DNA from 3 places in the Paractinoplanes hotanensis genome. Region 3 is predicted to be linked to each of the others. Evidence: riboswitches for the same ligand, from Rfam matches in the RefSeq annotation. Region 3 holds a riboswitch; each other region holds the start of a gene.
What was found. Region 3 has a riboswitch for cyclic di-AMP ahead of LXN57_RS30155 (C40 family peptidase). Riboswitches for the same ligand answer to the same signal wherever they lie in the genome.
Positions count from the first base shown of each region.

Region 1: linked by a shared signal. The riboswitch ahead of LXN57_RS28475 (C40 family peptidase) and the one ahead of LXN57_RS30155 (C40 family peptidase) in region 3 are both predicted to bind cyclic di-AMP.
Region 2: linked by a shared signal. The riboswitch ahead of LXN57_RS24065 (C40 family peptidase) and the one ahead of LXN57_RS30155 (C40 family peptidase) in region 3 are both predicted to bind cyclic di-AMP.

Region 1 is NZ_JAMQOL010000041.1:54,024-58,148, reverse strand. It holds gene LXN57_RS28485 (type 1 glutamine amidotransferase) at 1-301, opposite strand, end outside; gene LXN57_RS28480 (Mur ligase family protein) at 291-1,511, opposite strand; cyclic di-AMP (ydaO/yuaA leader) riboswitch at 1,968-2,153, shown strand; gene LXN57_RS28475 (C40 family peptidase) at 2,160-2,969, shown strand; gene mraZ (division/cell wall cluster transcriptional repressor MraZ) at 3,527-3,958, shown strand.
Region 2 is NZ_JAMQOL010000034.1:33,772-37,896, reverse strand. It holds gene LXN57_RS24070 (sigma-70 family RNA polymerase sigma factor) at 567-1,571, shown strand; gene LXN57_RS24065 (C40 family peptidase) at 1,660-2,625, opposite strand; cyclic di-AMP (ydaO/yuaA leader) riboswitch at 2,638-2,783, opposite strand; gene LXN57_RS24060 (DUF3817 domain-containing protein) at 2,952-3,272, opposite strand; gene LXN57_RS24055 (hypothetical protein) at 3,285-3,692, opposite strand; gene LXN57_RS24050 (DUF6158 family protein) at 3,833-4,045, shown strand; gene LXN57_RS24045 (DUF1360 domain-containing protein) at 4,051-4,125, shown strand, end outside.
Region 3 is NZ_JAMQOL010000044.1:14,090-18,214, reverse strand. It holds gene LXN57_RS30165 (metal-sensitive transcriptional regulator) at 1-124, shown strand, start outside; gene LXN57_RS30160 (flagellar M-ring protein FliF C-terminal domain-containing protein) at 140-871, opposite strand; cyclic di-AMP (ydaO/yuaA leader) riboswitch at 1,797-1,923, shown strand; gene LXN57_RS30155 (C40 family peptidase) at 1,930-2,502, shown strand; gene LXN57_RS30150 (heavy metal translocating P-type ATPase) at 2,600-4,125, opposite strand, start outside.

The DNA.
Region 1 (4,125 bases), on a different contig from region 3:
CGAACAACTGGTAACCCGCGCAGATGGCCAGCACGGCTGCGCCCTGGTTGACCGCGCGGTGCAGACCGCCGTCGTTGATCAGGCGCTGAGCCGCCAGAGCCTGCGGGCCGTCCTCGCCGCCGCCGATCAGATAGATGTCGGCCGTCGAAGGCATCGGCTGGTCGGAGCGCACGGAGTAGGTCTCGACCGGGATGCCGCGCATCGCCGCGCGCCGGGCCAGGATCAGCAGGTTGCCGCGGTCGCCGTAGGTCGACAGCAGGTCCGGGAAGATCCAGACGATGCGTAGGGCCTCAGTTGACACGGTCCAACTCCGCTCGGATGTCCTGGAACGCCGTGTAGTTGGCGATCACCTCGAGGCGCCCCATCGGGACCGACCGGATCGCCTCCTCGAAACTCAACACGTGCCGGAACGGGATTCCGTTCACTTCGAGGCGTACGGCGAGGTCGAACGCCCGGTCGCCGGTGATCAGCACCGGGCGGTTGTGCAGGGGCGAGAAGTCGACGTCGTACAGCCACGAGGTGTCGAACCCGTCGGGGTCCCGCGCGTTGATGGAGAGCAGCGTGGGCGCCTGCTCGGCCATGTCGAACGCCTCGAGCCAGCTGGCCGGGTTCTTGGCCAGCAGCAGGCGGATGTTGCGGCCGTCCCGGTCGACCTGGGCGTAGCGCCCGGCGATCGAGGCCACCGTCGAGAGCCGGGGGAGCGCCTCGATCGGGCGGACCCCGAACTCGGCCGCCACGGCCAGCGCGGTCGCCGCGTTGCCGATGTTCACCGTGCCCGGCAGCTGCAGCTTCACCAGGTGCCAGTCACCGCGCGGGTCGACCACGCCGTCGTCCTCGACCCGCCACTGCGCCTGCGGGCGGCGCAGCGGGCAACCGGTGCACCACCAGTCGCCGTTGGCGCGCTCGATCGGGTGGCCGCTCTCGGGGCAGACGAAGGAGTCGTCGAGCCAGCGCTGGCCGGCGCTGAACCAGGTGATGTGCGAGGAGCCCTGCGCGGCCCAGACCACCATCGGGTCGTCGGCGTTGGCCACCACCGAGACGTCGGGGTGGCCGGCCAGCGCGGTGCGCCACATCTGCGCCATCATCGCGACCTCTTTGGCCCGGTCGAGCTGGTCGCGCGAGAGGTTGAGCAGCGCCACCACGCGCGGGTTGGTCTCGTCGATCACCCGGGCCAGGTAGTGCTCGTCGACCTCGAGCACGGCGAACGGTGTGGCGCCCGCCTTGGCCAGCGCCGACGTGTGCCCGGTGGGCATGTTGGCGCCGAAGGAGTTGGTGGCCACCGGGCCGAGCACCCCGAGCGCGGCCGCCGCGAGCCGGGTGGTGGTCGTCTTGCCGTTGGTGCCGGACACGAGCGCGATCGCCCGGCCGGCGGCCAGGTGGGTCAGCAGCTCCGGATCGATCTTGAGGCCGATCCAGCCGCCGATGACCGAGCCGTCGCCGCGTCCCGCAGCCCTGGAGAGCGCGGCCGCGGTCTTCGACACGGAGGTCGCGACCTTGGCGCGCAGGGGCATTTTCCCGTCCGTCACGGCGACGAGGGTACCGGAACGGCAGGTTACGTCGAGTTGCCGAGAGTCCGATTTCAGCGTCCCGGGGCGGACGCTCCGGACAGCCATCGAGATCGGCCGTTCGGCCCACCCCATTTTGGCCGGTGAGAAAGGTTTGAACAGCGGAAGAGTGAATATCGGGCGACCGTCACCCCGATGGTGGCGAAGAATTATGTGTTCTGATTCACCCGTAACTGTAGACCGGTAGTGATTTGTCGATCACTCCTCGTTATGGCATTTATCGTCGCCTGGTAACAAATCGGACAGTGGTCGATATGCCAAACACTCTCAGTGACGAAAGCGGATACTGCAACCTTCGAGAAATTCGGGTAGCAAGGTCTGGCCGGCGGCACCCGCTGCCCGACTCGCGACGACCTGGTTCACGCCGAGCCCTGCCCCGGGCCGGTCGACGCGACCACCCGAGCACCATGTACGACCAACACAGGCATACGGGGGCAGGGACGGGGGACCCAATTCTGGTCCTCTCCGCGCCACCCGCTCCGGTGGCGACCACGGAGAAGACCTTGGGGTGAAGTCGCCTAACGGTGACCGGGCAGCCTTCCCGCCCGAACCCGACAGCTAACCTCGCAGGCGTGCCGGAGGGATATCTCTACCGTGCACGAACACAGTTCGAGCCGTGGCCGCCGCATGCGTGGCGCCGGCACCATCGCACTGTCACTGGGTCTCTGCCTTTGCGCCGGCCAGCTGGTCGCAGCCTCGCCGGCCAGCGCCGCCACCGTCACCCCCATCATGGCGGCGGCTGCCTCGGCGAAGGTCAAGCCCGTGGTCAAGACCTCGTACTCCACCCGGAAGGTCAAGTCCGGCAAGAGTGTCAAGGTGACCGCCAAGTACATCAACCCGGTCAACGGCAAGGTCGTCACGTCCGGCACGGTGCGCCTGCAGGCGTTCCGCAAGGGCAAGTGGGTCAACCAGACGTCGAAGAACCTGGGCAGCAGCGGCTCGGTCGCGCTCTCGTTCAAGCCTGGCACCAGCGGCTACCTGCGCGCCGTCTACGCCGGATCCGCGAAGTTCGCCTCGTTGACGGGCGGCAAGACGTATGTGAGCGTCGTGCCGAACGGCAACAAGATCATCAACGAGGCGAAGAGGCACGTCGGTTCGCTGTACAAGTTCGGTGCGGCCGGCCCCACGCGCTTCGACTGCTCGGGCTACACGATGTACGTCTACAAGAAGACGATCGGCAAGAAGCTGCCGCACAAGGCGAACCTGCAGCAGAAGTACGGCAAGTCGGTCGCCAAGAGCAAGAAGCAGATCGGCGACCTGATCGTCTTCCGGAGCGGCTCGTACGGGTCGCACGTCGGCATCTATGCCGGCAGCGGCTACATGTACGACTCGCCGCACACGGGCGCGCGCGTCTCGAAGCGCAAGATGTACGGCTCCAACTACGTGGTCCGCCGTCTGGTCTGACAACCGGGCACGGATCAGCAACTCAGCGGGGCGCGACCGGTTCGGTCGCGCCCTTGCTGTCAAGGACAGCCCGACCGGCACAGCCGGCCGGGCTGTCCTTATATATGCGAGTGGCCCGTGCGGCGCTCCACTACCCGGCCCGCGGTCCACCGCTCACTGCCCGGCGCCCCACCATCCGCCCCGGGGTCCACCGCTCACTGCCTGGCGCCCACCATCCGCCCCGCGGTCCTCCACTTTCCTCCCCCGGGTGGGTTGACAGGTTTCTTGTCTGGCGGCTTTGGGCGTGTTCGTCACGATTCTCAGCGGGCGCGCTGGAGGATGTCGGAAACCGGACGGGGTTGATCATGGTCTCGCCCTCCACTCGGCACCCCCCTCCCTGAGCTGGGGTTTCGTGTGCGAGCAACCTTCGCGACCCCGTCCATTCCGCTTGCGGGTGGAGGGAAGTGGAGTAGAGTGGAGCACAGTGGCAGGGCCGATGGCGAACCTCACCTGAGCGACCTGCCGACCCGAGTTGACAGGCGGACCGCGAACCGCCCGGGGGCAGGGGGTGGGCGCCGATGTTCCTCGGCACGCACACCCCACGCCTCGATGACAAGGGGCGGCTGATCCTTCCGGCGAAGTTCCGAGATGAGCTGGCGGGAGGCGTCGTGATCACCAAGGGGCAGGAACGCTGCTTGTACGTCTTCCCGATGCCGGAATTCCAGCGCATCGCCGGTCAGCTGCGGGAAGCGCCGGTCACGAACAAGGCGGCCCGGGCTTACGGCCGGGTCTTCTTCGCCAGCGCGCACGACGAGATCCCCGACAAGCAGGGCCGGGTCACCATCCCGGCGCACCTGCGGGGCTATGCGGGTCTCGACCGTGAGCTCGTGGTGATCGGGGCCAGCACCCGTGTCGAGATCTGGGACAAGCAGTCCTGGGAGGACTACCTCGCGGCGAGCGAGGACGAGTTCGCCGACATCGAAGAGGGGGTGCTGCCGGGCGGACTGTGAGGCGTGGCACTCGGCTGGGCCCGCGAAGGCCCGGACGTCGCGTTTTCCGTACTGCGAGATCTCCAGCCGCTCCCGCACCTGGCGCCTCTTCCCCGGCGCCAGGCGCGTGTACGGCCCAGGGCGAGCCCGATGGCAACGGGCGAGCACCCGGGCACGAGCGGATGGGG
Region 2 (4,125 bases), on a different contig from region 3:
TTCATGGTGCCTCGCGTCACCCGCCGGTCACTGTGGTATTCGTCACCTCACCAACCGGATGGCCAGCCGGCTCCGAACCGTTGTGGAAGGGGACGTCATCCGCAGGGATGTCACCCGGACGGGCTAGTGAACTGCACGGCCGCGTGCCGCATTGTGGCAGGTGGTCCCGTTCGGTGAAGTGCGGGATCTTTTTGGTGGTGGTTTGTTTCAGCCCTGTCCCGCAGCTGCCGATCCAGCACGGTGAACCTGGCGCGCCCCGGGAACGTACTGGGTGGTGACGGACGTCCCAAGGTCTTTGGTGATGGGCGTCGCTGTGAGGGACGAGGGGCCGATGGTGTCATGAAGCGAGCGACGGGTATGAGTCTGTCTGCGCGACGCACCTGTCGCGGGGCCGAATGCCGTAACGCAGGAGCCCTGTTCAGCAACTACGCACTCGGCTCTCAGCTGTCACCCAGGCATTCGTGACACTTTCGACCCACCAGCCGGAATCAGTGCAGCCAACCATTTGTTGTGTAGATGCCAAGCAACCGCAATGTGCAAACTGCGGACGTTACGGGGAGGAACCGATGAACACAGGTGTCACCCGTAACGGGGTAAGTAGTGATGGCAATGAGGGGACCGTGGGCAACGTGGAGAAGAACACCGTGATGCGGACCGACCAGGTCGCCGAGGAGCGTGACCTTGTCGGCGTCTACCTGCACGAGATCTCCCGGACTCCGCTGCTGGACGCCGCCCGGGAGGTTGAGCTCTCCAAGTCGATCGAGGCCGGCCTCTACGCCGAGCACCTGCTCGAGTCGGGCGAGGTCCGGCGCGGTGTGAGCCGGGAGGAACTGGAGCGCCTCGTCACCGAGGGGCGCAAGGCGAAGGATCTGTTCATCCGGGCCAACCTGCGACTGGTCGTGTCGATCGCCCGGCGCTACGTGCGCTCCGGCATGCCGATGCTCGACCTGATCCAGGAGGGCAACACCGGCCTGGTCCGCGCGGTCGAGAAGTTCGACTACGAGCGCGGCTACAAGTTCTCGACCTACGCCACGTGGTGGGTGCGCCAGGCGATCAGCCGGGCCATCGCCCAGCAGGAGCGCACCGTGCGCCTCCCGGTCCACCTGGTCGAAGACGTCAACCGCATGCGCAACGTCACCCGCCAGCTCGTCCGCGAGCTCGGCAGTGACCCCGAGCCCGAGCAGATCGCGACCGCTCTCGGCGTGACCGTCGAGCGCGTCAACGAGCTCACCCGCTGGGCCCAGGACACGGTTTCCCTCGACACCCCGGTCGGCGACGACGGCGACACCAACCTCGGCGACCTGGTCGCCGACAGCGACGCCCCCTCGCCGGAAGAGATCGTGCTGACCGCCCTGGAGCGCCAGCGCATCGAGGGTCTGCTCAACCACCTCGACGACCGGTCGGCCGGCATCATGCGGGCCCGCTACGGCCTCGAGGACGGCCGCGAGCACTCGCTCACCGAGGTGGCTTCCCGCTTCTCGCTGAGCCGTGAGCGCATCCGTCAGCTCGAGATCCAGGCGCTCGGCCGGCTGCGCGAGCTGGCCCGGGCCGAGGGCCTGCAGGCCGCCTGACGTTCCGCCTTCCTTCCCCCCGTTACTCACAAGACGCGAAAGGCCGGTACCCCGAGGGGTACCGGCCTTCTCCGGTTCTCGAGCCGGTCTAGTTGACCCGGCCGTAGCCGTACGGCGTCATGATGTTCATGCCGCGCTTCTTCACCACCGTGCCCGAGTGCGGCGCGTCGATGATCTGACCACCGCCCACATAGAGGGCGACATGGCCGAGACTCCGGTAGAACACGAGGTCACCCGGTTGCAGGTCGCCCTTGCTGATATGGGTGACTTCGTTCCACTGGGCCTTGGTCTGGTGCGACAAGGACTTGCCGGCCGCCCGCCACGCCGCCGAGGTCAGCCCCGAGCAGTCGTAGCTGCCCGGACCGTCCGCGCCGAACAGGTACGGCTTACCGAGCTGGTTGTACGCGAACGTGACAGCGGCACCAGCCTTGCCGGAGATCTGCGGGATCGGGCCGGTGTACTTGCTGCCCTTCTCCTGCCCCTGGCCGAAGGCCGCCTCGCGCATCGCGAACAGCTTCTTGAGGTCTTTCTGGATCGACCCCTTCTGCGCGTTCAGCGCGTTCACCTGGGCCGTCTGCTTGACCTGGGTCGCCTTGAGGGCGGCCTGCTTCTCGGCGAAGCCCTGGGTGGCCGCGGTGAAGGTGTCGATGTCGCGCTGGTTGGACTTCGTGATCAAGTCCAGGTACGCCATGCGGTCCATCATGCTGTCCTGGCCGCCGCCGGTGAGCAGCGCGCTCATCGGCCCGACGCGACCCTGCTTGTAGGACGTGGTGGCCAGATTGCCCACCTGGGCGCTGGCGGCCTTCAGCTTCGCCTGAGCGGGCTTGAGGGACGCCTGGAGCTTGACCTGATCAGCCTGGGTCTTCTTCAGGTTGATCCGCATCTGGTTGTACTTCTCGGTGATGTCCTCGAGCTTGTTGGACGCCGTCTCGATCTGCTTCTTCAGCTCGCTGGCGGACGGGGCCGCGTGTGCGGCTGTCCCCAGCGAGCCGGTGATCGCGACAGCGAGCGCCGCGACGACGAGGACCCGAAGCCTCGTGCGGGGGTGGGGCACCGGTCAGTGGCCTTTCTTCCGCTCGGCCGCCTACCGGGTCAGCTGACGGGCTCGGGTGGGAAGAACACCCTTCCGCTCGCGCGGATTCGCCCCGATGACACGGTTCCCCGGTTCTGTCGGACGCGCATGGCGCCACGAAGATTCGGCGGCGTTGGCCGGCGCCACGGGAGGGGGAGTGGCTGCGGACCGAACCAACCGCATTAACTTATCGGCGGGATCATCAAAAGCAAGGGCCCACAGAGTGATTTAAGACAATGGCCCGATACGCGTTAATGATCCCGATAACAGCAAGTGATTCGACGACCGCAATGCGTGCGGCCGGACTGTCAAACGGGACTTTTCGTCAACTCGGCGGCGGGCACCCATTCCCGGGTCACCTTACGCTCGGCCCAGAAAGACAGGAACGGGATCGTGCCGCTCAACATCACCAGGATCATGCGGCCGAACGGCCAGTGGGCCCGGCGCGACAGATCGAACGTGGCGACCAGATAGACCATGAACAGGAAACCGTGCGCGGGCCCGACGGCCGCGACCACGACCGGGTTGTCCGCGAGATATTTCAACGGCATGCCGACCACGACGAGCGCGAGCAGGCAGACGCCGACGATCCACGCGATGATCCGGTAGCGGGTCAGGGCACCCTGCACTTTGCTTCTGTCCTATCCGGGATAGTCGCCCGGGCGGGCGCCGGGGTGGGCGTTGAGCCAGGCGAGATAGTCGTTGTAGGCGACCAGTTCGGGGTCGTCGGCATCCGGGGTGGAGCGGACGGCCACGCGTACCGGCCGGCCGACCGTAACAGCCTTGCCTGGGAGCTGTTCCTGGGCCTTTTCCGGCGGAGCGGGCTCTGCCGGGTGGCCGCCTTTCCGACGGGCGAGTTGAACCTCGCGGAACCAGAGGAACACGACGAAGGCCGCGAAGACCGGCCACTCGAACATGTAGCCCCAGCTGATCGCGTTGCCCTCCTGGGCGCGGCTGAACTGCCACCAGCCCAGGATCAGGCAGCCCGCGGTCAGCACCACCGCCAGGACATGCCGGACGATCCACGCCGGCGTCCACAGGCCCTTCATGCCCAGAAGCGTACCGGCGCGTGTTTGGCCGCGGCCCGCACGGGCAACCGTCCTGGCGTTCGCCACACCCCTCGGTGGCTGTCCTGGCCCGAAACGACCGGAGGTGCACGATGACAGAAGCTCACGGTGACTCACCGTTGATGGAAACCGGGATCGACCCCGCCTCACTGAGCGAGGACGACCTGTTCCGCGAACTCAGCAGCCTCTACCGGGCCCGTCTCGCGACGCTCCGCCACGGCCCCGACGCCGCCCTGTCGAACCACTTCAAGCGGACGGCCGACCTGGAGACGGAGTACATCACCCGCTATCCCAGCCGCGAGGTCGACACCGACCGGCTCACCCAGGCGTTCTAGGGAGAATCTTGACCGAGTCGCTGGGCGCGCGGCTGACGCGCGTCGGACAGTCGTATGCCCCCCACGAGCATCGCCCGCTG
Region 3 (4,125 bases):
GGTAGCCGTCGGCCTGCTCGAAGATCACCTGAAGCACTGCGTGGTCCACGCCGCGGCGGAGGGCGACGTGGACGCGAAGATCAAGGAGGCGAGCGCGGCGATCGCCCGCCTCGTGAAGTCCTGAGCCGGCCGCCCGTTCCTACCGGCCGGAGCCGATCCATTCTCGCAGCTGCTGCGCGGCCTGCGCCGGGTCGACCGACCCGACCGCCCGTTGCTGTCGCCTGTCCTCGTCGAGTGCAGTAGCGATTGCCGCAGCCGGGACCGGAGTGCGCTGGACGTGCAGTTGGGCACGGAGCAGCTCTCGCCGGTCGGCTGCCGCCGAGGCCGCCGCGGCCCGGCGCCGTTGCTTCCGGAGGGCCAGCAGCGCGGCACAGGTCACCAGGATCAGAACCGCGGCGATGAGTGCCGTCCTTAGCGCGGCAGGGGATGCGGTGCCGGGCTGCGCGACGGCGTTGTCGGTGGGAGTGGCTGTAGCGGTGCGCATGGGCATGGCGGCAACCGTCACCCGGTCGCCGCGGCCAGCATCAACACCGGCGGCTACGGCGATGAGTTCACGGACCTGAGCCAGGTCGAGGTTCGCCACGGCGGCTTCATCGACGAGGACGGCGACGCTCAGTCTGATGATGTCGCCGGGGGCTTCCCGGCGGGTCTCGTACAGTTCGTCGAGGGCGTTGACGCGCGACGCGCTGCTGCTGTCGTACCGGGTGCCGCCGTTGTCGCCGATGTAAGAGCGCTCGCTGATCCGTTCGGACAGGGCACCGGCGGACGGATCCTGCTGGTAGGTGGTGCGGGATGTCGCGACCTGGTCGAGGTCGAGTTCGACGTTGGTGGTGACCGTTGAGCGGCCGGGGCCGAGCAAGGTGTCCAGCATGTGCTGCAAAGCGCCGTCCAAGCGGTCCTGGAAGGCCGCGGTGGTGGCATCAGCGGCGAGCGCCGCCCGGGTGACTCCGCCGGTGGCCGGCGAAACGGTGTAGCCACCGGCGATCGCCTATCGCGGGGCCAGTGTGGCCGCGTATGCGGGCGCGGCGCCGAAACTCGCGCCTCCGGCAAGGGCCAGCGCCACGAGCGCGACGATCAGCCTCCCGGCACGCCCGCCGCGGGGCGACGTGCCCGTGCCCAGGGCAGACGGGACGAAGCGATTTCTCACAGCCTGCCTTTCACAGATTTGAACGCCGACGGACCGCCCGGATGGGTGAGACTTCGTCGTCGGGCGATGCGGTTGATCGGGTCTGTCTCATCGCTCAACGGCACGGCCGGTTGAAAGGTCCGGTGGTTGCGGCTCGGTTGCATCGGCGCAGCGACCGCCTTCGCGTGCGGTCGTCGCCCCGACGGACACCACCCGGGCGCCCACACGGTCACCCCGCGATTAAGGGATGGCCATCGATTCGGGCGACGAGCGCCGGACGGTCGGCCACGATCAACCGACCGGCAGTCGCCTCGGACGCGACAAACCGGGGAACACTGCCGGGGCCACCCACAGCTACCACGTACGAGATCGAGTGTTCCCTTTCACAGATCAAAATCACCCTGGGTTCATCAGGTATGAGCACAATGTGTCGACAAACCTCGCACCGGTCTTCCAAATCGGACACGTCTCGGCACGCCAATCACGGAGTGTGATCATCTCTGAGAGCCGGGATCGGCGCCGACTGGGCTATCAAGGAGGGGCGGCGGGCACAGGCTCGCCGGTCGTGCCGACCTGGACCACGCCGAGCCCTGCCCCGGTCCGTCGGCACAACCCGCATGACGAGTCATGAGGCAATCGGGGGCAGGGACGGGGGAACCACGAGCGGTCCTCGACCGGCACGCCGCACTGCGGCGGCCGGGGCATGAGGACCTTGGGGTGAAGCCGCCAGCGTGCGGCCGGGCAACCTTCGCGCCCGAATCCGACAGCTAACCTCGCAGGCGTGCCGGAGGGATTCCTTCACCGTGCGCGTAAGCACCCTGAGCCGGCCCGCCCGCACCCTGGGAGTCGGCGCTCTCGCCCTGTCCGTGGGTCTCGGTCTTCTGACCGGCGGGCTCGGCACACCGCAGTCAGCCTCCGCCGCGACGGTCGCCACCACACAGGTGTCCTCGCAGACCAGCGTGGCGTTCAGCCAGACCGGCATCACCGTCAAGACGGCGGCGTCCAAGGCCGCCAAGTCCAAAGCGGCCGCGAACCGGGTCCTGACCGAAGCGGCGAAGCACAAGGGCAAGAAGTACAAGTTCGGCGCCGCCGGGCCCAAGCGCTTCGACTGCTCCGGCTACACCATGTACGTCTACAAGAAGGCGGCGGGCAAGAAGCTGCCGCACAAGGCCCACCTGCAGCAGCGGTACGGCAAGGCCGTCGCCAAGTCCAACGCCCGCCCCGGTGACCTGATCGTCATCCGTAAGGGCACGAAGGGCACGCACGCCGGCATCTACGCCGGTGGCGGCAAGATGTGGGCGGCGCCGCGGACCGGCAAGACGGTCACCAAGCAGAAGATCTGGAGCAAAAACTACGTGGTCCGGCGCCTGGTCTGACCACGAAGGCGCATGCCCGCGTGCGTCTTGCTCGGGCGTACGACAGCGCCGCCTGCACCCGTCCTTGGCGGGGGTGCAGGCGGCGCTGTCGTACGCCCTACTTCGTGATGCTGGCGAAGCGGCGCAGCCGCAGGCTGTTGGCGACGACGAACACCGAGCTGAACGCCATCGCCGCTCCGGCGATCATCGGGTTGAGCAGCCCGGCCGCGGCCAGCGGCAGAGCCGCGACGTTGTAGGCGAAGGCCCAGAACAGGTTGCTCTTGATGATGCGCAGGGTGCGCCGCGACAGTCGGATAGCGTCGGCGGCGGTCATCAGGTCACCGCGGACCAGGGTCAGGTCGGAAGCCTCGATCGCGGCGTCGGTGCCGGTGCCCATGGCCAGCCCGAGGTCGGCCTGGGCCAGGGCGGCGGCGTCGTTGACGCCGTCACCGACCATCGCCACGACCTTGCCCTGCTCCTGCAGCCGTGTGACCACGTCGACCTTGTCGGCCGGCAGGACCTCGGCGATCACCTCATCGATGCCGACCTGCGCGGCCACCGCCCGGGCGACGGTCTCGTTGTCGCCGGTGAGCAGCACCGGCGACAGGCCCAGCGCTCGCAGCTGGGCCACGGCGTCGCGGCTGGTCGGTTTGACGGTGTCGGCGACAGCGAGGACGCCGCGGGCCTGACCGTCCCACCCGGCGACCACGGCGGTCTGCCCGGCGGTGTGGGCAGTAGCGACGGCCTGCTCGACGTCGGCGGGCACCGTCAGCCCGGCCTGGCGCAGCAAGGCGGGGCGGCCGACGTGCACGATGTGGCCGTCGACGGTGCCGGTGACACCGAGGCCCTCGGTACTGGCGAACCCGGTCACCTGCGGCAGCGGCACCATGTCAGCGGCTGCCGACGCGATCGCCTGGGCGATCGGGTGCTCGGAGGCGGCCTCGACCGCCCCGGCCAGGCGCAGCACCTGATCGCGGTCGACGCCTGCGGCGGGAACCACGTCGACCAGGCTCATCCGGCCGGTGGTGACGGTGCCGGTCTTGTCCAGCACGACAGTGTCCACGGTCCGCGTCGACTCCAGGACCTCGGGGCCTTTGATCAGGATCCCGAGCTGCGCGCCGCGGCCGGTGCCGACCAGCAGCGCCGTCGGCGTCGCGAGGCCGAGCGCGCACGGGCAGGCGATGATCAGCACGGCGACGGCGGCGGTGAACGCGGCCGTCCAGCCGGAGCCGGTGCCGACCCACCAGCCGAGCGTGGCGACGGCGAGGGCGATCACGATCGGTACGAACACGCCGGAGATCCGGTCGGCGAGGCGCTGGACGGCGGCTTTGCCGGTCTGGGCCTGCTCGACGAGCTTCGCCATCTGCGCGAGCTGGGTGTCGGCGCCGATCCGGGTGGCACGTACGATCAGCCGGCCACCGGCGTTGACGGTCGCGCCGACCACCGGGTCGCCCGCAGCGACTTCGACCGGCACGGATTCGCCGGTCAGCATGCTCGCATCGACCGCGGATGTGCCGTCCTCGATGACGCCGTCGGTGGCGATCTTCTCGCCCGGCCGGACCACGAACCGGTCCCCCACCGCCAGGTCGCCGACCGGGATCCGCCGTTCGATGCCGTCGCGCAGCACCGCGACGTCCTTGGCGC